One region of the Streptomyces sp. CNH189 genome, then DNA from elsewhere that is predicted to be linked to it. Evidence: riboswitches for the same ligand, from Rfam matches in the RefSeq annotation. Region 1 holds a riboswitch; each other region holds the start of a gene.
What was found. Region 1 has a riboswitch for cyclic di-AMP ahead of B100_RS0104605 (C40 family peptidase). Riboswitches for the same ligand answer to the same signal wherever they lie in the genome.

Region 1 (5,866 bases):
CCCGCAGCAGGGCGGCTCCCCCGAGACCGGCCAGTGGGACGCGAGCGCATGGCTCCGGCCCGACCAGGCCGAACAGCCGGCGGACCCCACGCAGCAGTGGGACTGGGGCACGCAGACCTTCGACAGCGGCGTGTACGACGCCACGCAGTGGAACTCCGACGGCGGCGAGACGGCCGCGAGCACGCGGGCCTCCGACACCTACGACCCGCAGACCGGCTCCTTCGAGCAGGAGACGTACGGCGCGGAGCCGTTCGAGCAGGGGAACTTCGCGCCGGAGTCGTACGGACAGGAGTCCTTCGGCCAGGACGCGCCCGACCAGCCGTACGCCGAGGACGCCTACCGCGGGGAGCCCGGACCGGACGAACCCGGGGCCGGTGAACCGGCCGACACCGGCGAACTGCCCGCGGTGTCCCTGCTCGACGAGCAGGAGGAGGTCCTCCCCGCTTCCGCACCGCCCGCCGCCTCCCGTTCCCGCTCCCGCCGCCGCCCCCCTCCCAAGCGTTCCGCGCTGCTGACGGTGGCCGTGCCCTCCGCCTGCGTGATGGGGGTCGCCGGCATCGCCGCGGCCTCGGTCGGCGACCTCACCGAGGACGGCGGCCAGGAGACCAGGACCACCGCCGCGGACGCGGCGCCGGTCAAGCCCTCCGCCGCCAACGTGAAGCTGGACACCCAGCTGGAGAGCCTCGCCGCCGGCGCCGACGACTTCGCCGACCGGGCCAGCCGCGCCCAGGGGCGCATCGACCTCAAGGCCCAGCAGGACGCCGAGCGCAAGCGGGCGGCCCAGGAGGCGGCCCGCAAGGAGCGGCTCCGCCCGAAGTTCGCGCTCCCGGTGGCGCAGCACGGCCTCAGCGCCTACTACGGCCAGTCCGGCATCAACTGGATGTCCGTCCACACCGGCATCGACTTCCCCGTCTCGTACGGCACGCCCGTGCTGGCCGCGACCGACGGCACGGTGCGCACCCAGTACAACTCCGCCTACGGCAACATGCTGATCGTGACGGCGATGGACGGCACGGAGACCTGGTACTGCCACCTCTCCACCTACCAGGTGCCCTCCGGGGCGACCGTCAAGGCCGGCGACCAGATCGCGTTCTCCGGGAACTCGGGCAACTCCACCGGCCCGCACCTGCACTTCGAGGTGCGCCCCGGCGGCGGCTCGTCGATCGACCCGCTCGCCTGGTTCCGCAGCCACGGCATCGAACCGACGTAGGGCCTGCCGGGCCGGAGCGGACTCCGGCCCCGCGACGGGCCACCGCCCGGTCGGCTAGAGCTTCTCCACCGGCGCGTACCGCAACAACAGGCGCTTGGGCTTGGTGTCACCGAAGTCGATCGTCGCCTCCGCGTTCGCCCCCGTGCCCTTCACCGCGACGACCGTGCCCAGACCGAACTGGTCGTGCGTGACCCGGTCCCCGACGGCCACCGACACCACCGGCTTCTCCGAGGCGCGCCGGGTGGCGAATCCTGAGGCGCCCGACGCGGACGAACGGGAACGGGACGACGACAGCGACGCCGCCACCCCGGACGCCGGACCGGACGACACCGGCGCGCTCGCGCCCGTCCGCTTCCACTCCAGGTGCGCGGCCGGGATCTCCTCCAGGAACCGCGAGGGCGGGTTGTACGACGGCTGACCCCAGGCGCTGCGCAGCGTCGACCTCGTCAGGTACAGCCGCTCACGGGCACGCGTGATGCCGACGTACGCCAGGCGCCGCTCCTCCTCCAGCTCCTTGGTCTGGCCGAGGGCGCGCATGTGCGGGAAGACGCCGTCCTCCATGCCGGTGAGGAAGACGACCGGGAACTCCAGGCCCTTGGCGGTGTGCAGGGTCATCAGCGTGATGACGCCGGAGCCGTCCTCCTCCTCGTCGGGGATCTGGTCGGAGTCGGCGACCAGGGCGACCTGCTCGAGGAAGTCGGCCAGTGTGCCGGTCTCGCCCTCGGCGCGCTCCTGCTCGAACTCCAGGGCGACGGCCGCGAGTTCCTGGAGGTTCTCGATGCGGGTCTCGTCCTGGGGGTCGGTGGATGCCTGCAACTCGGCGAGGTAGCCGGTTCGTTCGAGGATCGCCTCGAGGACCGTCGCCGGTCCCGCCCCCGACTCGACGACCGTACGGAGGTCCTCCATCAGGGTGTTGAACCGCTTCACCGCGTTCACCGACCGGGCGGCCATGCCGTACGCCTCGTCGACGCGGCGCAGCGCCTGCGGGAAGCTGATCTTCTCGCGCTGGGAGAGGGCGTCGATCATGGCCTCGGCGCGGTCGCCGATGCCCCGCTTGGGGACGTTGAGGATGCGGCGCAACGGCACCGAGTCCTCGGGGTTGGCGAGCACCCGCAGGTAGGCCAGGACGTCCCGGACCTCCTTGCGCTCGTAGAAGCGCACGCCGCCGACGACCTTGTAGGGCAGGCCGACGCGGATGAAGATTTCTTCGAACACACGGGACTGGGCGTTGGTGCGGTAGAAGACGGCGACGTCGCCGGCCTTGGCCTCGCCCGCGTCCGTGAGGCGGTCTATCTCGTCGGCGACGAACTGGGCCTCGTCGTGCTCGGTGTCGGCGACGTACCCGGCGATGAGCGCGCCCGAGCCGGCGTTGGTCCACAGGTTCTTCGGACGGCGGGACTCGTTGCGCTCGATGACCGCGTTGGCGGCGGAGAGGATGGTCTGCGTGGAGCGGTAGTTCTGCTCCAGCAGGATCGTCGTCGCGTCCGGGTAGTCCTCCTCGAACTGGAGGATGTTGCGGATCGTCGCGCCGCGGAAGGCGTAGATCGACTGGTCGGCGTCGCCCACGACGCACAGTTCGGCGGGCGGCACCTCGGCCTCCGGCGGCACGTCGACGGGGTGCTCGAAGGAGCCTCCGACGAGTTCGCGCACCAGGGCGTACTGGGCGTGGTTGGTGTCCTGGTACTCGTCGACCATGACATGCCGGAAGCGGCGGCGGTAGTGCTCGGCGACGTCGGGGAAGGCGCGGAGCAGGTTGACCGTCGTCATGATCAGGTCGTCGAAGTCCAGCGCGTTCGCCTCGCGCAGCCGGGACTGGTAGAGCGCGTAGGCCTGGGCGAGGGTCTTTTCGAAGCCGTCGGTCGCCTGGGCGGCGAAGTCCTCCTCGTCGATCAGCTCGTTCTTCAGGTTGCTGATCTTGGCGCTGAAGGACTTCGGCGGGAAGCGCTTGGGGTCGAGGTCCAGGTCGCGGCAGACCAGGGCCATCAGACGCTTGGAGTCGGCGGCGTCGTAGATCGAGAAGGACGACGTGAAGCCGAGCTTCTTGGACTCCCGGCGCAGGATGCGCACGCACGCGCTGTGGAAGGTCATGACCCACATGGCGTTGGCCCGCGGGCCGACGAGCTGCTCGACGCGCTCCTTCATCTCGCCCGCGGCCTTGTTGGTGAAGGTGATCGCGAGGATCTGGCCCGGGTGGACGCCCCGCTCGGCGAGCAGGTGCGCGATGCGGTGGGTGAGCACACGGGTCTTGCCGGACCCGGCTCCGGCCACGATGAGCAGGGGGGAGCCGGAGTGCACGACGGCGGCGCGCTGGTTGTCGTTCAGCCCTTCCAGCAGCGCGGCGGCGTCGATCACCGGGCGGGGGGCGCCGTCGCGGTAGTACGAGTCCCGCTCCGGGGGCGCGTCGAACTTCCCGCCGAACAGGTCGTCCGGAAGGGGCTCCGGGGCGTGCTCGTCCTCGGGTGGCGGCGGGGGCTCGTCCGCGGGGCCCCGCTGGGCCTGGAGGTCCGCCAGGAAGCTGTCGTCAAAGAGGCTGCTCATCGCTCTCCGAGTCTAGGGCGCCGCACCGACAACCCGGGGCCGCCCCGGAAACATCACACGCTTCCCTCGCGGTCCTGCGGCGGGCACCCTCCACGCCCGCCGTCTCACCGAGAGTGACACCACGAACAAGGTCACGAAAATGTATCGGGCATATCACCCATCAACCTTCACAGGGGCCACACCAGTTGGCTACGGTGCGGTTCGGGCCGCTCGTCCCCCGCCGGCGAACCTCGCCGGGCCGCGCGGCCCCCGCCGAGTCCGTCACTGTCCGCCGTGGCAGCCGGAGCCGGGGACCCACCGAGACATGGGGTGAATCGGACCACTCCCTCAGGGAGCGGCCGTAGGGCAACCCTTCCACCGCCCGAACCCGACAGCTAACCCGGTAGGCGGAGCACGGAAGGAGTCGCCTCCCTTGGCGTCGCACCGCAAGTCGCGCACCCCGGGCACGCGCGTGGCAGGCATACGCACCCCGGCCCTGGCCACGGCCGCGCTCACCTCCGTGGCCCTGCTCTCCCAGACCGCCCAGGCCGCTCCCACGGACGACGACCGGCCGAGCCTGGAGGAGGTCGAGAAGAAGGTCGGCGACCTCTACCGCCAGGCCGAGTCGGCGACCGAGAAGTACAACGCGGCCAAGGAGAAGACCACCAAGCAGCGCAAGCGCGTCGACACCCTGCTCGACGACGTGGCCAAGCGCACCCAGTCGCTGAACGAGGCGCGCGAGGAGCTGGGCTCCTACGCCGCCGCCCAGTACCGCACCGGCGCCGGCCTCCCCGACACGGCGACGTTCCTGCTCGCACGGACCCCGCAGGACCTCTTCGACCAGCGGCGGGTGCTGGACCGGATGACCGGTCGGCAGAAGGACGCGGTCGACGACTACGTCACCCAGCAGTCCGAGACGATGAAGAAGCGCATGGAGGCCACCGAGAGCCTCCAGACGCTCACCGAGACGCAGGGCGACCTGAAGACGGCCAAGGCCACCGTCCAGAAGAAGCTCGCCGACGCGCGTGAGCTGATGGCGCGGCTGACCGCCGAGGAGAAGGCGCGGCTCGCCGCGATCGAGAAGCGGAAGCAGGAGGAGGCCGCCCGCAAGGCGGCGGAGCTGGCCCGGCAGCAGGCGGAGCAGGAGCAGGCCCGCGAGGAGGCCGCGCAGCAGGGCGGCGGCACCTCGGACGGCTCCGGGTCCACCGGCTCCGGGTCCACCGGCTCGACCGACACCCCGCCGGCCGACTCCTCGTACGGCACCAAGGCCGAGAAGACCCTCGCGTTCGCCCGCGCGCAGATCGGCAAGCCGTACGTCTGGGGCGCGACCGGGCCGGGCTCCTACGACTGCTCCGGGCTCACCCAGGCCGCCTGGAAGGCCGCCGGCGTCTCCCTGCCGCGCACCACCTACGACCAGGTGAACGCCGGCACCACCGTCCCGGTGTCCCAGGCCCAGCCCGGCGACCTGGTCTTCTTCTACGACGACGTCACCCACGTGGGCATCTACATCGGCAACGGCATGATGATCCACGCCCCGAAGCCCGGCGCCTACGTACGCGAGGAGTCCATCTACTACGACGGCGACTCCGCGATCCACAGCATCGTCCGCCCGGCCTGAGGGGCCGGAATCAGGAGCGTGTGATCCCGGGCTCGCCGCGCGTCGGCTGCCCATGGGCGCGCTGACAAGCGTGGATACGAAACCGCCGACCGGGCCGGTGAGGGCGCGGTCGGCGGGGGAGGTGGGCCCGGCTTGCCGGGACCCGGGGCTCAGGTCCAGAGGACCGCGATGAAGATGTTCGCCACGGTCAGCAGGCCGACCAGGCCGAAGACGCCCTTGTCCACCTTCTCCTCGTCCCGCTTCACGTAGACCAGACCGAGGATCACGATCAGCACGGCCAGCTTCACGCCGATCTTGATGTTGTCGACGGAGTGGTCCTGGGCCTGGTTGAGGCCCACCAGCGCCACACCGGTGACCAGCATTGTCAGCGCGCCGTGCAGCATCGCCGGGACGAAGCGGGCGGTGCCCGCGCCCATCGCCTTCATCTGGGTGAGGAAACCGCCGAGCAGCGACGCGATGCCGATGATGTGCAGACCGACGAACAGGTGGATGAGTACGTCCATGAGGCCGGAGCCTAGCCA
Region 2 (5,866 bases), on a different contig from region 1:
GGGCCCCAGCTGCAGTCTGTGTGCGGGCGTCAGGCCGGGACGATGTTCTCGGCCGTCGGGCCCTTCTGGCCCTGCGCGATGTCGAAGGTCACCTTCTGGCCTTCGAGCAGCTCGCGGAAGCCCTGCGCGGCGATGTTCGAGTAGTGGGCGAAGACGTCGGCGCCGCCACCGTCCTGCTCGATGAAGCCGAAGCCCTTTTCCGCGTTGAACCACTTCACGGTTCCAGCAGCCATGTTCATATCTCCTTCGGGGCAGTGCATCGGCATCCGCACCGTGCGGACGCCGTGTCGCCGCGATGATTACCCCGCCCGGAAATGACCGGAAAAGCAGGCGCCCCCAGCCGGCGGAACCGGATGGGGCACCCGATGTTTTCGGGAACCACAACTGCAACTGAGACAGACAGTAGCACGCGGAAATGACCTGGCCTAATGACGAGATTTCGCTCCGGTCATTGCGCCACAATCTCTCATGTCACAGCCCGTTCAATTCTCACTTCGCCGGCACAGACTTTTTGTTCATCGCGAAGAGGTGCGGAACTCGAGTTCGGGACGGTCCCACGGTATGGCGGGCGGGTTCGCGGGCACGGTCCCGGTCCGCACCGCGCCGACGCGGTGGTAGAAACCCTCGGCGGGGACGTGCGAGACGACCAGGACACGGTCGAGCCCGGCGGCCCGGGCCTCGGACCGCATGTGCGCGACGAGCTGTCGTCCGATCCCCCGTCCTTGCGCCTCGTCGGCGACGAACAGCAGGTCGAGCTCCGGCGGCGCGAGGACGAGCGAGTAGAACCCGAGGACCCGCCCTTCGTGGCCGTCTCCGTCGGCGTCGACCGCCACGAAGACACGGTGGGCCTCGATGTAGTCGGGACCGACCCGGTAGCCCGCGACCGCGGTGGCGTATCTGCCCTCGTAGGCGCCGGAGCCGCGCACGATCCGCGTCAGCCGCTTGGCGTCCCTCGCGACGGCTCTCCGGATCGTGACCGTCCGGCCGGCCGGGGACGTGCGTGGACTCATCGGGAGATCCACACGCTCTCGCGGCGCGGCATCAGTCCTCACCCACCAGGTCGAGGCCGTCACGGGACGCCTGCGGGGTGATCTCAGGAACGGGCCACTCGCGGTCCAGCGGCCGGGACACGTCCCGCCACCAGGGACGTACGGGAAGGTCGCCGGCCGGCTCGAAAGGCCGGCCCGGAACCGGGAAGGCGACCGCCTGCCCGACCGCGCCGGCCGCGGCCCGCATCCACTCCGCGGGCTCCGCCCACGGGTGCGGGGCCAGGTTGAAGGTGCCCCAGTGGATCGGCAGCAGGACACCGCCCGGCTCGCCTCCCTGGAGGTCGAGGTGCGAGCGCACGCCCTCCTCGGGCGTCATGTGGATGTCCGGCCAGAAGTCCGAGTAGGCGCCGACCTGGATCATCGTCGCGTCGAACGGGCCGTGGGCCGCGCCGATGTCCCGGAAGCCGTCGAAGTAGCCGGTGTCGCCGCTGTGGTAGATCCGGTGCCGCTCGCCGGTGACGACCCAGGAGGCCCACAGGGTGTGCTGGGTGTTGCGCAGGCCCCGGCCGCAGAAGTGACGGGCCGGGGTGGCGGTCAGCGTGAGGCCGCCGACCCGCGTCGACTCCTGCCAGTCCAGCTCGCGCAGCCGGTCCGCGGACACGCCCCAGCGCTCCAGGTGCGCGCCCACGCCGAGCGGCACCGCGAACACGGTGTCCGTGCCGGCCAGCTCCTTGATCGTGGGCAGGTCCAGGTGGTCGTAGTGGTCGTGGGAGATCACCACGACGTCGACCGGTCCGAGCGCGGCGAGCGGCAGCGGCACGGGGTGCAGCCGCTTCGGCCCGGCGAAGGGGAAGGGGGAACAGCGCTCACCCCACACGGGGTCGAACAGCACCCGCTGCCCGTCGATCTCCGCGAGCACACTGGAGTGGCCCGCCCACGTCACGCGCAGCCCGGTGGCGGGCGGGCGGGAGATGTCCGCGAGGGTGGTGGGATGCACCGGGATCGCGCCCTGCGGGGCGCGCCGGGAGCGGGCGTCCTTGTCCAGGTAGAGCTTCGCCAGGTCACGGTTCGACCCCGTGGGGCGCATCCGGGCCGGGCCGCCCGGGTTCCGGAAGACGCCGTTCTCGAAGTGCGGGGACCTGCGGATGCGCGCCATGCGCCCGCCGCTCGGGTCCGCGCCGAAGGCCAACGGCCGCAGGGCCCTTGAACCCGGCCCGAGGTTCGGAGAAGCGGCCACGGTACCTCCACGTGGAATCGATCGGAGATTCCATTATGTGCGGCGCCCGCGACGCCAGGGCCGGGTTGTGGAAGAGCCCACGGGGCCGGGTCCGGTCCAGGAGGTTCCGGAGGGGCCCGGACCCGGCCCTCGCGTGAGGGGCGTTCGGCGCTCAGGCGACCGCCGCGATCCGTACCCTGATGTCGTCCGGGGAGAGCGTTCCCTTGGGGATCACGTGGTCACCCGAGGACTCGCCGCGCAGCCGGCGACCGATCCAGGGCACCAGGTACTCGCGGGCCCAGTGGACGTCGTCCCGGCGGATCTCCAGGGTGCCGCGCGGCGGCAGCGGCGGCCAGGCCTGCTCCGGGTCGGCGGGGACCGTCAGGCCGAGGGCCAGGCCCGCGCGGAGCGCGACCCGGGTGTGCCCCTCGGGCGACAGGTGCAGCCGGTCGGCGTCCCAGGCCCTGCGGTCCTGCACGCTGCGCAGGGACCACAGGTCGAGCACCGGGCAGCCGTAGCGGTCGGCGACGGCCCGCACGTGCCCGTTGTACGTGGCGATCTTGCCGCGCAGATGCTTGAGCAGGGGGACGCCACGGGTGTCGAACCCGGTGGTCACCAGCACCGTGCCGGCCGTCGCGGCGAGCCGGGCGACGGCCCGCTCGAAGCGCTCGGCCACCTCGTCCGGGTCGGTCCCCGGGCGCAGGATGTCGTTGCCGCCCGCACAGAACGAGACCAGGTCGGGGGCGAGTTCGACCGCCCTGGGAAGCTGGTCGGCCACGATCTGGTCCAGCAGCTTGCCGCGCACGGCGAGGTTGGCGTACCGGAAGTCGCCCTCGGGCCTGCGGTCGGCGAGCAGGACGGCCAGCCGGTCGGCCCAGCCGACGAACGACCCGTCGGGGCCGGGGTCGCCGACGCCCTCGGTGAAGCTGTCCCCCACCGCCACGTACGACCCGATCACTCTTGCCTTGTCACTCTTCGAATCGTCTGCCACAGCCGGACATGATTCACCTTCCGATGTGACCTACGCGACCGTAGGGGAGGGTTGACGTGCGGTGAGATAAGCCACTCCCCAAATGTTGACCAAGCCCGGAATACGCCGAAGACCGGCCCCGTGGATCGGGGTCGGCCTTCGGCGTGCGTGTCAGGAAGGGTGCCGCGAGGGGTCAGAGAGCGACGCCCTTGGAGCGGAGGTAGGAGAGCGGGTCCACGTCCGAGCCGTAGTTCGGGCTGGTGCGGATCTCGAAGTGCAGGTGCGGGCCGGTCACGTTGCCGGTCGCACCGGAGAGACCGACCTGCTGGCCGGCGCTCACCGTCTGGCCCGCCGAGACGGACAGCGAGGACAGGTGGGCGTACTGGGCGTAGTGGCCGTCGTTCAGCTGGATGACGACCTGGTTGCCGTACGCGCCGCCCCAGCCGGCGGAGACGACGGTCCCGGCGCCGACGGCCTTCAGGGAGGTGCCGGTCGGCACGCTGAAGTCCACACCGGTGTGGTAACCGCTGGACCACATGCCGCCGGCCACCTTGTAGGCGGTGCCGATGCCGCCGCCGGACACCGGGGAGGTGAAGCCGGAGGTGGTCTGGGTGGAGGCCCCGGAGGAGGACTCCTCGGACGACTTCTGCGCCGGCTTCTCGGCGGGCTTCTCCGCCTTGGGCGCGGCGGGCTTCGCGGCCTTGGGCGCGGCCGGCTTCGACTCCTGCGGCGAAGTCGACTGCTGGGGGGCGCTCTTGGCGGCCTCACCCTGGAGGGAGAGCTTCAGACCCGGGTGGATGAGCGACGGGTCCTCGCCCACGGCCTCGCGGTTGTCCGCGTAGAGCTTCTTCCAGCCGCCGTCGACGTGCTCCGCCTCGGCGATCCTGGCGAGGTAGTCGCCGGCCTTCACGGTGTACGTGCGGGCCTCGTCGCCCTTGTCGCCCGTGGCCTGGTGGCTGGAGACGGAAAGGGACTGAACGGCCTTCTGGGGGGCCGACTGCGGGGTCGCCGCGTGCGCGCCGGTCGCGCCGAGCAGCGGCAGGGCGAGTGCGGCGCCACCGGTTCCGGCGACGGCGATGGAGCGGGTGAAACGCTGAGCCTTGGTGCTGCGGTGCTTACCCTTCGCGGGCATGTCGAATTCCTCTCCGGCGCCTACGAGGTGAGCTGTCGGGTGCGGACTGGAGATGTCCGGCCGCGTCGCTGCGCGGCTGTACCCCAAGCCTGTTCTCCGGGGTCCGGAACAGGCGGTTGTACCTGTGGGTCCCCCGCTCCTGCCGTGCGTCGGGTCAGTGTGTGCGGGCTCCGGGCGGCGGCAGGATTAGGCGTCCGTCCGGATCGGTTGGGAACGTAAGCGACCGCGACGCGGCGAAACAAGCGCGTGTTCCCGCGAACCGGCTTTTTCCGTGATCGAAAGGGGAAAATGACGTCACCCTGCGTGGACCGCACAAGCAGCCCGAGAGTGAATTCCCTTGCCATGAAGGGGGATTACGTGAGCATGGCGACAGCACACGGTCACCGGTATGACGATGCTCACGCACCCCATCCTCAACTCCTCTTCTATCGGGGCACTTTATGACTAAGTGACCCAAACGGACAGAACGCATGAATCGCCGCAAGCACGACGGCACACGCGGAGCATTCGCGACATCTGGATCTTCCTGTCGGCAGCCCCTCGACGGATGCACACAATCCAACAGAATCACTCACAGCCAGACAGCGCGCACACACCCCGCTCGCCCCGCATCTGCCCTGTGGACAACTCATTGCCCCTGGCAGGCATGTCGTATCGTCGAGTGGTGCCCGTCGACGAGCCGCGGCGACGGCGCCGAGTGGGAGGAGCCGTCCGTGACGCAGGAGATCCCGTCGACCGAGCCCCAGCTGACCGGGGTGCGCAACTTCCGCGACGTCGGAGGACTGCCGACCGTGGACGGCCGGCGGGTGCGGCACGGTGTGCTGTTCCGCAGCGGCCACCTCGCCCACGCCACCACGGAGGACGCCGCCTTCCTCGCCTCGCTCGGCCTGCACACGGTGTTCGACTTCCGCAACGCGGCCGACCAGAAGCTGGAAGGGCCGGACGTCGAGCTCCCGGGCGTACGCAACGTGAACCTGCCGCTCAGCGACCCGGCCGACGGCGCGGAGTTCTGGAAGATGGTGCGCGACGGCGACATCGACCAACTGCGCGCGATTCTCTCCGGCGGCCAGGCCGCCGACCGGATGATCAACTCCTACCGCACCACCATCAAGGCGCGTACCGGCGAGCACTCCCAGGTGCTGAGCGCGCTCGCCGAGGACAGCGTGCCCGCGCTGATGCACTGCGCGGCCGGCAAGGACCGCGCGGGACTCTCGATCGCGGTGACACTCCTCGCCGTGGGCGTGGAGCGGGACGCGATCGTCGAGGACTACCTGAAGTCCAACGCCAAGCACCGCCGGTACAAGGTGCGCCGCAGCGGCAGCTCCCCCGACACCTACTCCCCCGAGGTGATGGAGCTGCTCAGCCCGCTCTTCGACGCGCGCGAGGAGTATCTGGCGGCGGCCTTGGAGACGATCGAGGAGACCTGGGGAGGGGTGGATCCGTACCTGGAGCAGGGGCTCGGCCTCACGCCGGCCCACAGGGAGCGGCTGCGCGAGCGCCTGCTCGACTGACGTCCGTGTGCCTCTGCCGCGGCACGCTCACTTACTTCTTCGGGGCCA
Region 3 (5,866 bases), on a different contig from region 1:
CGCCGTCGAGTTCCTTCTGCCCCTCCGGCAGCGCCCCGTTCACGGCGTAGAGGCGGCCGGTGAACCCGGCGTCCCGGATGTTGTCGAGGATGCTGCGTCCCACGCCCCCGGGCATGCGGCCGGTGCCGATGACGGCCACCGCGCCGGGCGAGAGCAGCCGCTGCACCGAGCGCGCCTCCGCGCGCTGCTCGCGCGCGTACTGCACGGCGAGGGAGCGGTCGGTGGGTTCGAGGTCGAACTCCAGGCGCACGACGCCGTCCTCGAAGCTGCGCTTCTGGGTGTACCCGGCGTCGGTGAACACCTTGATCATCTTGGTGTTGGCGGGCAGCACCTCGGCGGCGAACCTGCGGATGCCGCGCTCGCGGGCGACGGCGGCGATGTGCTCCAGCAGGGCGGACGCGACGCCCCGGCCCTGATGGGCGTCCTGCACCAGGAAGGCGACCTCGGCCTCGTCGGCCTCCGCTCCGCTCGCGGGCCGGCCGCCGGCGCCGATGCGGTCGTAGCGCACGGTGGCGATGAACTCGCCGCCGATGGTCGCCGCGAGCCCCACCCGGTCCACGAAGTCGTGGTGGGTGAAGCGGTGGACGTCCTTGGCGGACAGCCGCGGGTAGGGGGCGAAGAAGCGGTAGTACTTCGACTCGTCCGACACCTGCTCGTAGAAGCTGACCAGCCGCTCGGCGTCGTCGGCCGTGATGGGGCGGATGCGCGCGGTGCCCCCGTCGCGCAGCACCACGTCGGCCTCCCAGTGGGCGGGGTACTCGTGGCGGTCCGACGAGGTCTGCATGGGCCCCAGACTACGGCTCGCGTCCGACGGTGGCGCGAGGCAGTCTGTGGTGGACGACCGCCGGGCCGAGGCCGCGGCCCGGGGGCCGCCGGAGCCGTTCCGGACGCCGCTCCGGGCACGCGCCACGATATGGAAGACTGGTCTAGACAACCCTGAACTGCGAAGGGCAGCAACACATGGCTGAGCGCCGCGTCAACGTCGGCTGGGCCGAGGGTCTCCACGCCCGCCCCGCCTCCATCTTCGTCCGGGCCGCCACGGCCGCAGGCGTCCCGGTGACGATCGCCAAGGCCGGGGGCACCCCCGTGAACGCGGCCTCGATGCTGGCCGTCCTGGGCCTGGGCGCCCAGGGCGGTGAGGAGATCGTCCTCGCCTCCGACGCCGAGGGCGCGGACGCCGCCCTGGACCGTCTGGCGAAGCTGGTCGCCGAGGGGCTCGAGGAGCTTCCCGAGACCGTCTGAGCACGAAGAGCCGCACGGACGACCGCGGGGGAATTCCCCCACGTCGGCCACACGGCATCGAAAGGCCCGTCCGGATCACCGGGCGGGCCTTTTGCATTTCTCTTTCCGGGCAGCAGAATTAGCCCCCACGAATTGCCCGCTCTTTGTATACGGGGCTCGTGTTAATGGCGCAGGCTCGGCATGTTTACGGGATGTTGCGAGTTCCTCACACGCTCCGCGCGTACGGCGCGCTCGGCGCCGGGGGCGAACCGCGGCCGGTGTCCGGCGCCCGCGTGCTCGGTGTGCAGCGCCGTGAGGGTGCGCGCCCGGTCGCCGTCGCCACGGGCCACGGCGTCCACGATCGCGCCGTGCTCCGCCCAGTACGCGACCGGATCCGCCGGCCCCTCGACCGCGTACATCCAGGCGATCTTGTGCCGCAGCTGGGTCAGCATCGAGGTCAGCGCGGGACTCCCCGAGGCCTGGGCGAGCGTCTCGTGGAACCAGCCGCCCAGCGAGCGCAGGTCGTCGCTGTTGCCCTGACGTGCGCGTTCCTGCCCCAGTCTGACCAGGCCGCGCAGCACCTTCAGATGGGCGTCGGTGCGCCGCTGGGCCGCCCGGGAGGCCCCGAGGGGCTCCAGGAGCTGGCGCATCTCCAGCAGGTCGGCGGCCTCCTGCTCGGTGGGCTCCGCGACGCACGCGCCCGCGTGCCGCCGGGTCACCACGAAGCCCTCGGCCTCCAGCGTGCGCAGCGCCTCGCGCACGGGGACGCGGGAGACGCCGTAGCGGCGGGCGAGCAGTTCCTCGGTCAGCCGGCCACCGCGCTCGTAGACACCGGCGACGATGTCGTCCCGGATCGCCGTGCACACCGAGTGCGCGGGAATACGCATGACCGACCTCCGCATTAATCCCCGTGAAACGTCGACGATTGACGTCCGTTCGTGACTCTATTGCAATCGGCGACAATTTCCGACGGCGGGCGGGAATCCATACATAATTTTTGGACAGACGGCGCTCGGGCGGATGGGCCCCGAAACGGCGAAAGCCCCGGCTCACGGGGAGCCGGGGCCGGGAGGGCGGACGTGCGCGCCCTGGACGTTCCCTTAGATGTTCACGCCGTGCGAACGGAGGTAGGCGACCGGGTCGAGGTCGGAGCCGTAGTCCGCTGACATGCGCGCCTCGAAGTGCAGGTGGGCGCCCGTGACGTTGCCGGTGGCGCCGGAGACGCCGATCTGCTGGCCCGCGGTGACCTCCTGGCCCACCGACACGGCGAGGGATGACAGGTGGGCGTACTGGGTGTAGGTGCCGTCGTGCATCTTGATCACGACCTGGTTCCCGTACGCGCCGCCCCAGCCGGCCTCGACGACGGTGCCGACGCCGACCGACTGGACGGGTGTGCCGCTCGCGGCGTGGAAGTCGATCCCGGTGTGGCTGCCGGACGACCAGATGGCGCCGCCGCTCTGGTAGGCCGTCGAGACGTAGGAGCCGGGGATCGGGGAGACGAAGGTGTTGAGGCGCTTGCGCTCGGCCTCGCGCGCGGCGCGCTCCTTCTCCGCACGGGCCTTCTCGGCCTCCTCGGCCGCCCGCTCCCGGGCCGCCTCCTCGGCGGCCTTGCGCGCGGCGGCCTCGGCCGCCTCACGGGCTGCCTCGTGCTGGGCGGCCGCCTGGGCGTCGACGCGGTCGGCGACCACGCCGCCCAACGTGACGACGGGGGTGAGGCCGGTCTGCGCCGCGGCGGGCTCGGCGGCGAGTGCGGGGGCCGCGAGCGAGCCGACGACGCCGGTGCCCGCGAGGGCCGCGACGCCCGCGGCGCGGGCGGTGCCGCGCTGGACGCGGCTGGGACGACGGTGCTTCCCGGTGGCGCGCGTGAACGCCATGTACAGGCTGTTCCTTTCCTTCCCTCTCGCCTACCGGGTTAGCTGACGGGTTCGGAGCAGGAAGGTCTCCTACGGACACCCTCGCGACACGCGCGGGCGTCCGATTCACCCCAGGGACTACAGGTGGGTCCCCGGCTCCCCTGGCTCGCGCCGTACGGGGACTCGGCGATGACTGTCCGGTGCCGCGGATGCGGCGCACTGCCCGACGAACAGCCCGCATGAAACTAAGCGGGGCGTCTCGCAATCCTCAAACGAATCCCGGTTTTTGTAGCGCATCCCACAGGGCAGACAGACAACCTCCGCCCCAATTCGGGCATAAGGGAGCCCCGGTGACGTTCCCGCCACCAGGGCTCCTCGCGCCCGCGCGTCGCGGCCGGTCCCTACTCGGCCGTCACGACGGTGACTTCACCGATTCCCAGGGCCTCCACGGGCGCCTTGATCTGCGCGGCGTCACCGACGAGGACGGTCACCAGGCGGTCCACCGGGAAGGCGTTCACCACCGCGGCCGTGGCCTCCACGGTGCCGGTCGCGGCCAACTGCCGGTACAGGTCGGCCTGGTAGTGGTCGGGCAGGTGCTGCTCGACCTGGTCGGCCAGGGTGCCGGCGACGGCCGCGGCCGTCTCGTACTTCAGCGGGGCGACCCCCACGAGGTTCTGCACCGCGACGTCGCGCTCCTCGTCGGTGAGACCCTCGGCGGCCAGCGTGCGCAGCACGGTCCACAGGTCGTCCAGCGCCGGGCCGGTGTTGGGGGTGTCGACCGAGCCGCTGATGGCCAGCATCGACGCGCCCGTGCCGTCCGGGGCCGACCGGAGTACCTGGCCGAACGCCCGCACGCCGTAGGTGTATCCCTTCTCCTCGCGCAGGACGCGGTCCAGGCGGGAGGTCAGGGTGCCGCCGAGGCAGTACGTGCCGAGCACCTGCGCGGGCCACACGCGGTCGTGCCGGTCCGGGCCGATGCGGCCGATGAGCAGCTGCGTCTGGACGGCGCCGGGCCGGTCCACGATGACGACGCGGCCGGAGTCGTCGGCGACCACCGGCGGCACGGGCCGCGGCTGGGCCTGCGAGCCGGTCCAGGCGCCCAGGGTGTCGGCGAGCAGCACGTCCAGGTCGATGCCGGTGAGGTCGCCGACCACCACGGCGGTGGCCGTGGCCGGGCGGACGTGCCTCTCGTAGAAGCCGCGCACGGCCGCGGAGTCGATGCGCTCGACGGTCTCCTCGGTGCCCTGGCGCGGGCGCGACATGCGCGCGCTCGCCGGGAAGAGCTCCTTGGCGAGCTCCTTCGCGGCACGGCGGGACGGGTTCGCCAGTTCGTGCGGGATCTCGTCGAGGCGGTTGCGGACCAGCCGTTCGACCTCGCTGTCGGCGAACGCGGGCGCCCGCAGCGCGTCGGCGACCAGCCCGAGGCCCTTGGCGAGCCGCGAGGCGGGGACCTCGAGGCTGAGGCGGACGCCGGGGTGGTCGGCGTGCGCGTCCAGGGTGGCGCCGCAGCGCTCCAGCTCGGCGGCGAACTCCTCGGCGGTGTGCTTGTCGGTGCCCTCGGAGAAGGCCCGCGCCATGATCGTGGCGACGCCGTCGAGACCGTCCGGCTCGGCGTCCAGGGGCGCCTCGAGGGACACCTCGACGGCGACGACCTGCTGGCCTGGGCGGTGGCAGCGCAGCACGGTCAGGCCGTTGTCGAGCGCACCGCGCTCGGGGGCCGGGAAGGCCCAGGGCTTGGCCTCGCCCGCCTGCGGCCGGGGGTGGAAGTCCATCGTGGCGAGCTCGGTCACTTCGCCGCCTCCTCGTTCTCGTCGGCGCCGGCGGCTGCGGCGGCTTCGTCGGTCTCGTCGGTGCCGTCGGTCGCGGCGGCTTCGTCGGTGCCGTCCGCGGCCTCCGGGGCGACGGGCTCGTAGACGAGCACCGCGCGGTTGTCGGGCCGCAGGCGGGCCTTGGCGACCTCCTGGACCTCCTCGGCCGTCACCTCCAGGACCCGGCTCACGGCCGTCAGGGCGAGCTGCGGGTCGCCGAACAGTACGGCGTAGCGGCACAGTTCGTCGGCGCGGCCCGCCACCGTGCCGAGCCGGTCCAGCCATTCGCGCTCCAGCTGGGCCTGGGCTCGCTCCATCTCCTCGTCGGTGGGGCCCTCCTCCGCGAACCGGGCGAGCTCCTCGTCGATGGCGGACTCGATGACCGGCACCTCCACGTCACCGGACGTCTTGACGTCCAGCCAGCCGAGCGACGGCGCACCGGCCAGCCGCAGCAGGCCGAACCCGGCCGCCACGGCCGTGCGGTCGCGCCGCACCAGCCGGTTGTAGAGCCGGGAGGACTCGCCGCCGCCGAGGATGGTGAGCGCCACGTCGGCCGCGTCGCTGGCGCGCGTGCCGTCCTCCGGGAGCCGGTAGGCGGCCATCAGCGCACGCGCGGGGACCTCCTCCTCGACGACCTCGCGCAGCTCCCCGCCCATGACGTCGGGCAGCGCGCCGTCACGCGGGGCGGGCTTGCCGTCGTGGGACGGGATGGAGCCGAAGTACCTCTCGATCCAGGCCAGCGTCTGCTCCGGGTCGATGTCACCGACCACCGACAGCACCGCGTTGTTCGGCGCGTAGTAGGTGCGGAAGAACTGGCGGGCGTCCTCCAGGGTCGCCGCGTCCAGGTCCGCCATCGACCCGATGGGCGTGTGATGGTACGGGTGGCCCTCCGGGTAGGCGAGGGCGGTGAGCTTCTCGAAGGCGGTGCCGTAGGGGACGTTGTCGTACCGCTGGCGGCGCTCGTTCTTCACGACGTCCCGCTGG
Region 4 (5,866 bases), 190 kb from region 1:
GCGTGATCCACGCCGACACCGAGGTGGCGAAGGACTTGCCGAGGAAGGGGCCGAGGGGCACGTACTCCCAGGCCTGGATGTCGCGGGCGGACCAGTCGTTGAGCAGGCAGAGGCCGAACACGTGGTCGCGGTAGGCGCCGAGCGGCACGCCGCTGCCCTGCTCGGACGGCACACCGACGACGAAGCCGACCTCGGCCTCGATGTCCAGCCGGACGGAGGGGCCGAAGACCGGGGCGGTGTCGGTGGGCGCCTTGCGCTGCCCCGAGGGGCGTACGACGTCGGTGCCGGACACCACGACGGTGCCGGAGCGGCCGTGGTAACCGATCGGCAGGTGCTTCCAGTTGGGGGTCAGGGAGTCGGCGGCGTCAGGGCGGAAGATCTGTCCGACGTTGCGGGCGTGGTTCTCCGAGGCGTAGAAGTCGACGTAGTCCGCGACCTCGAACGGCAGGTGCAGGGTGACCTCGGACAGCGGGTGGAGGAACCGCTCGACGGTCTCCCGGTGCGCCGGGACCGTCACCCACGCGGTAAGCGCGCGACGCACGTCCGACCAGGCCGTACGGCCCGCCGCCAGCAGCGGGTTGAGGGTGGGGCGGGCGAGCAGGGAGGCGTAGGGGGAGCCCAGGGCGTGTGCCGCCGCGCCGGCGTCGAGGACGTGGTCGCCCAGCCGGACGCCCACGGTGCGCTCCGCCGAACCGGGGGGCGAGAACACGCCGTACGGCAGGTTGTGCGGGCCGAAGGGATCGCCCTCGGGGACATCGAAGGGGGGCATCGGGTGCTGCCTCGCTTTCGTGTGCGCGGGTGGGCCACGTGTCCGTGGCCGTGCCACACGTTACGGGGTCGCGTCCGGGTGAGCCCCTGTTAATTCGGCGACGTCCGGGGCCTGCCGGGCGGCCGTCCCGGATCCGCCGGTCCGCACCGGCGCGAGGGACACCGGAACGTCAGGCTGCGCACCGTGTTCCGACCCATCGGGGAAACGGTTCTCAACCGGTCCGGACCGAACGCCGAAAGAAGGGAAACAGCACCCGAAGCGAGGGCATACGGGCGCGGTGAATCGGACGGTCCTCTTGTCCGTATTCTCTGATCATGGCCGCACCCACCGATTGTTCTCTCATCGCCACCGACCTGGACGGGACGCTGCTGCGCGGTGACGACACCCTGTCCGACCGCTCCCTCGCCGCCCTCGCGCGGGCGGAGCGCGCCGGTGTCCGGCACCTCGTGGTGACGGGCCGCCCGGCCCCCAGAGTGCGGTCACTGCTCGGCGACCTCGGCTGCACGGGACTCGCGGTGTGCGGACAGGGGGCGCAGGTCTACGACGCCGGGACGGACCGGATGCTGTGGTCGGTCCGGCTGGACCGGGAACTGGCGGAGACCGCGCTCGGCAAGATCGAGGCCGAGGTGGGTGAGGTGTACGCCGCGGCCGACCAGGACGGGGTCGACGGGCTGACGCTGATCGAGCCGGGCTACCGGATGCCGCACCCGACGCTTCCGTCGGTGCCGGTGGAGCGGCGCGACGACCTGTGGGCGCGGCCGATCAGCAAGGTCCTGCTGCGCCACCCGCGGCTCTCGGACGACGCGTTGGCGGCGGCGGCCCGGTCCGTGGTCGGCTCGCTGGCCACGGTGACCATGTCGGGGCCGGGGACGGTGGAGCTCCAGCCGTGCGGGGTCACCAAGGCGACCGGTCTGGCGCTGGCCGCCGAGCACCTGGGGCTGCGTTCCGAGGACACGATCGCCTTCGGCGACATGCCGAACGACGTCCCCATGTTCCGGTGGGCGGGCCACGGCGTCGCCATGGCCAACGCGCACCCCGAGCTCAAGGCGGTGGCCGACGAGGTCACCCTGTCGAACGAGGACGACGGCGTGGCCGTCGTCCTCGAGCGACTGTTCGGGCGGACGGCCGGGGTCGGCCGTCAGCGGTCGGCTCAGTACGCGCCGAAGACGTTGTCGATCGAGCCGTAGCGGTCGGCGGCGTAGTTGCAGGCCGCGGCGATGTTGGCGACCGGGTCGAACGGGTCGAAGGCCGTGCCGGGCACGTGGTACGCCTGGAAGGTCGGGTCGATGACCTGCAGCAGGCCCTTCGACGGGGTGCCCATGGCGGCGTTGGAGTCCCACAGGTTGATGGCGGCCGGGTTGCCGGACGACTCCCGCATGATGTTGCGGTGGATGGAGTCGTAGGAGCCCGGGATGCCGTTCTGCGCCATGACGTCCATCGCCTCGCGGATCCAGCCGTCGAGGTTCTCCGGGTACGCGGTCGTGGAGGCGGCGGTCGTGGCCTGGGTCGTGGTCGCGGCGGAGGCGCCGGTGGCGCCGAACAGCGGCAGCGCGACCACGGCGACGCCGGTGCCGGCGACGGCGAGGGAGCGGACGAGGCGGCGGCGGGACGAAGCGATGACGGGCATGTCTGGGTTCCTCTCCTACGCCTGCGAGGTGAGCTGTCGGGTTCGGGCGAGGAGAGTGCCCGGCCGTGCCCCTGCGGGCATGGCTTCACCCCGAGCCGTCCCGGCGCGATGTCCGGTACGGCGGCTTACCTGGGTCCCCCGCTCCTGCCGTGCGTGAGTTCGTCGTCGGATGTGATGCGGGTGGCGGCAGGACTAGGCGTCCACCCGGCAGGCCCGGAACGTATGCGAGAGCACATGTCGGGAACAAGTACGACGATCACGCAAGACGCCGTTTGATCTTGGGATGGGTGGTTTTGCGTGCTTGATCCTTTGCGATCGTCAAGAGTCAACTCCGTTGTGTGGAGCGGGATGACGGCGTCGCGGACAGGTGGTCGGCCGACGCGCTCACGCGTGACTCACCTCACGGGACGCGGGGCGGGAGCGCATTTGCGGCGTACAGGAATTCGCATAGCAATGACGGCAAATCGGACGGCAGGGCGGGCAGGATGGTTCACCGGTCGCTGTGTCCGGGAAGCAGAGGAATGTCCGTTGTTATCAACCGATCAAAAACACTCCGCTTCTGATCCCCTATCGCCCTGCTTGTGACCCCGGGCCCTGGCGGTGATCGAAAGGTGACCGGATACGCTGACTCGAGTGGTGGCAGCGACCTATCGACACACCGTGTAACCGCCAGCAGACACCAGCAGACAGGAGACCCCTCGTGACCGTCGTCGGGCCGTTCGGGCTGAGCGTGCGGGACCAGGCTCTGGAAGCCGATGTCCAGGCCGGATTGACGGCTGTCGAGGAAGGGCTGCTCGAGGCCACCAAGAGCGAGGTGCCGTTCATCACGGAGGCCGCCCAGCACCTGGTGCGGGCCGGCGGCAAGCGGTTCCGTCCGCTGCTCGTGATGCTCGCCGCCCGCTTCGGCGACCCCTACGCGCCCGGTGTGGTGCCGTCGGCCGTGGTGGTGGAGCTGACCCACCTGGCCACGCTGTACCACGACGACGTGATGGACGAGGCCGAGGTGCGGCGCGGGGTCGCGAGCGCGAACGCCCGGTGGGGCAACTCGGTCGCCGTGCTCACCGGCGACTTCCTTTTCGCCCGCGCCTCGCACATCCTGGCCGACCTCGGCCCGGAGGCCGTGCGGGTGCAGGCCGAGGCGTTCGAGCGGCTGGTCACCGGACAGATCCTGGAGACCGCGGGTCCTCAGGACGGGCGCGACCCGGTCGACCACTACCTGGACGTGCTCGGCGGCAAGACCGGCTCCCTGGTCGCCGTCTCCTGCCGGTTCGGCGCGATGATGTCCGGCGCCGAGGAGACGGTGGTGGACGTCCTCACCCAGTACGGCGAGCGGCTCGGAGTGGCCTTCCAGCTCGCCGACGACGTCCTGGACATCGCCTCGGACTCCCACGAGTCGGGCAAGACCCCCGGCACGGACCTGCGCGAAGGCATCGCCACCCTGCCCGTGCTGCGGCTGCGCGAGCGGACGGCCCGGCTGGGGCTGGCCGAGGACGTCGCCCTGTGCGAGCTGCTCGACTCCGACCTCACCGACGACGCCCGGCACGCCGAGGCGCTGCGGCTGCTGCGCGCCCACCCCGCCCTGGAGCAGGCCCGCCGGGACACCGTGCGCTACGCCGAGGAGGCGCGCGCCGCGCTCGCCCCGCTGCCCGACGGTCCCGCCAAGGCGGCGCTGGTCGAGCTGTGCGACGCGGTCGTGCACCGGGCCGGCTGACCGGCGCCCGTACGGCCCCCCGTACGCCTCCCGCACCCGGGTGACCCCTACGGGTCGGGTGAGGTGCCGTCGTCCTGTGTCATACCGCAGCAGTACGCGCAGTTGAGCCCGCGGTCTGACGAATCCGCCGTGCGGGTTTGGTCAGATGGAACACGACGGACAACACCACTTCTCACCGGTTCGGGTGAGAATGGCGGCTCGGGCCGAGACTGGTGTGAGGACACGAGACGGAAGCCGCCGCCGACGACGGAGGGCACACATGGCACCGCACGCATCCGACGACACGACGACCGCGGGAGAAGCCGAGGAGCCGCGCACGCTGCGGCGCAGGGCCGCCCGGTACGTCGTCCCTGTCACGGTGATGGGCGTGGCGGCCGCGACGATCGGACTCGTCCCGGCGCTCGCCGACTCCGGTGACCCGGATCTGCCGGAGATCACCGCCGCCCAGCTCATCGAGAAGATCGCGCAGTCGGACGTGGAGCACCTGTCCGGCACCGTGAAGATCACCACCGACCTCGGACTGCCGGACCTCGGCGGCCTGGAGAGCGGCCTGCTGTCCGGCGCGGCCGGCTCGGGCGAGGAGGGCGGCTCCTCCGCCGACCCGTCCGGCCGGCTCACCGAGCTGGCGTCCGGCACGCACACCCTGCGGGTCGCGGCCGACGGCCCGGACCGCCAGAAGCTCTCCCTGCTGGAGAACGCGGCGGAGTACAGCCTCATCCACGACGGCAAGGACGTCTGGGGCTACGACAGCGGCTCCAACGAGGTCTACCACGCCACCGTCGACGACGCGGACGCTCCCGGCGGGCGGAGCGAGGAGCGGCCCCCGGCCACCCCGCAGGACTTCGCGGAGGAGGCGCTGAAGGCGGTCGACGACACCACGTCAGTGAAGGTCGACGGCACCGCCCAGGTGGCCGGCCGGGACGCGTACAAGCTGGTCGTCGAACCCAAGGGGTCCGGCTCCACCGTCGGCGCCATCAGCATCGCGGTGGACCACGAGACGGGCCTGCCGCTGAAGTTCACGCTCACCCCGTCGAGCGGCGGCGCGGCCGTCGTGGACGTCGGCTTCACCAAGGTGAGCTTCGACCGCCCGGACGCCTCCACGTTCGACTTCACCCCGCCGAAGGGCGCCAAGGTGACCGAGGGCGACGAACAGGAGCGCGAGCGCGGCCACTTCGGGAAGCCGGAGCGGGGCCCGAAGTCCCCGAAGTCCGAGCAGGACCTGGCCAAGGGCTTCGACGGGCTGACGATGCTCGGCGAGGGCTGGAACACCGTCGCCACCTTCGACACCGGCAGCGGGGCCGGCCTGCCCACCGCGGAGGCGGGCGGCGACCTCGGCGGTTTCCTCGGCTCGCTCGGCGACGAGGTCAAGGGCGACTTCGGCACCGGCACGGTGTTCGGCACCCGCCTGGTCAACGCCCTGATCACCGAGGACGGCAAGGTCTACGTGGGTGCCGTCACCAAGGACGCGCTGGTGAAGGCGGCCGACGCGGGGAAGTAGGTACCCGCACCCAGCGACGCGGCGAGGGAACGGGGAAGCCGATGGACGGGACGCCCGTCACGGGGAAGCCGATGGACGGGACGTCCGCCACGGAGCAGACGCGCGACGGGACGTCCGCCACGGAGCAGACGCGCGACGGGACGCCCGCCACGGAGCAGACGCGCGACGGGGCGCCCGCCACGGAGCCGACGCGCGACGGGGCGCCCGCCACGGAGCCGACCGGTGGCGGGTGGGCCGCGGGTGACGGCGTCGTCGTCACCC

Region 2: another riboswitch for cyclic di-AMP. It lies ahead of B100_RS0107100 (LysM peptidoglycan-binding domain-containing M23 family metallopeptidase); the one in region 1 lies ahead of B100_RS0104605 (C40 family peptidase).
Region 3: another riboswitch for cyclic di-AMP. It lies ahead of B100_RS0116940 (M23 family metallopeptidase); the one in region 1 lies ahead of B100_RS0104605 (C40 family peptidase).
Region 4: another riboswitch for cyclic di-AMP. It lies ahead of B100_RS0103660 (transglycosylase SLT domain-containing protein); the one in region 1 lies ahead of B100_RS0104605 (C40 family peptidase).

The regions. Positions count from the first base shown of each region.
Region 1 covers NZ_AZUS01000002.1:363,147-369,012, reverse strand. The annotation lists gene B100_RS0104615 (M23 family metallopeptidase) at 1-1,210, shown strand, start outside; gene pcrA (DNA helicase PcrA) at 1,265-3,748, opposite strand; cyclic di-AMP (ydaO/yuaA leader) riboswitch at 4,008-4,152, shown strand; gene B100_RS0104605 (C40 family peptidase) at 4,161-5,345, shown strand; gene B100_RS0104600 (hypothetical protein) at 5,495-5,848, opposite strand.
Region 2 covers NZ_AZUS01000003.1:388,325-394,190, forward strand. The annotation lists gene B100_RS0107080 (cold-shock protein) at 30-233, opposite strand; gene B100_RS0107085 (GNAT family N-acetyltransferase) at 516-1,010, opposite strand; gene B100_RS0107090 (MBL fold metallo-hydrolase) at 1,042-2,145, opposite strand; gene B100_RS0107095 (SGNH/GDSL hydrolase family protein) at 2,378-3,163, opposite strand; gene B100_RS0107100 (LysM peptidoglycan-binding domain-containing M23 family metallopeptidase) at 3,369-4,307, opposite strand; cyclic di-AMP (ydaO/yuaA leader) riboswitch at 4,312-4,470, opposite strand; gene B100_RS0107105 (tyrosine-protein phosphatase) at 5,021-5,818, shown strand; gene B100_RS33735 (DUF6126 family protein) at 5,850-5,866, opposite strand, start outside.
Region 3 covers NZ_AZUS01000011.1:139,493-145,358, forward strand. The annotation lists gene B100_RS0116925 (GNAT family N-acetyltransferase) at 1-784, opposite strand, end outside; gene B100_RS0116930 (HPr family phosphocarrier protein) at 961-1,242, shown strand; gene B100_RS0116935 (GntR family transcriptional regulator) at 1,404-2,108, opposite strand; gene B100_RS0116940 (M23 family metallopeptidase) at 2,322-3,095, opposite strand; cyclic di-AMP (ydaO/yuaA leader) riboswitch at 3,108-3,273, opposite strand; gene B100_RS0116945 (M16 family metallopeptidase) at 3,476-4,864, opposite strand; gene B100_RS0116950 (M16 family metallopeptidase) at 4,861-5,866, opposite strand, start outside.
Region 4 covers NZ_AZUS01000002.1:172,987-178,852, forward strand. The annotation lists gene fahA (fumarylacetoacetase) at 1-769, opposite strand, end outside; gene B100_RS0103655 (Cof-type HAD-IIB family hydrolase) at 1,084-1,956, shown strand; gene B100_RS0103660 (transglycosylase SLT domain-containing protein) at 1,920-2,396, opposite strand; cyclic di-AMP (ydaO/yuaA leader) riboswitch at 2,400-2,571, opposite strand; gene B100_RS0103665 (polyprenyl synthetase family protein) at 3,097-4,107, shown strand; gene B100_RS0103670 (membrane protein) at 4,367-5,605, shown strand; gene B100_RS0103675 (ATP-binding cassette domain-containing protein) at 5,647-5,866, shown strand, end outside.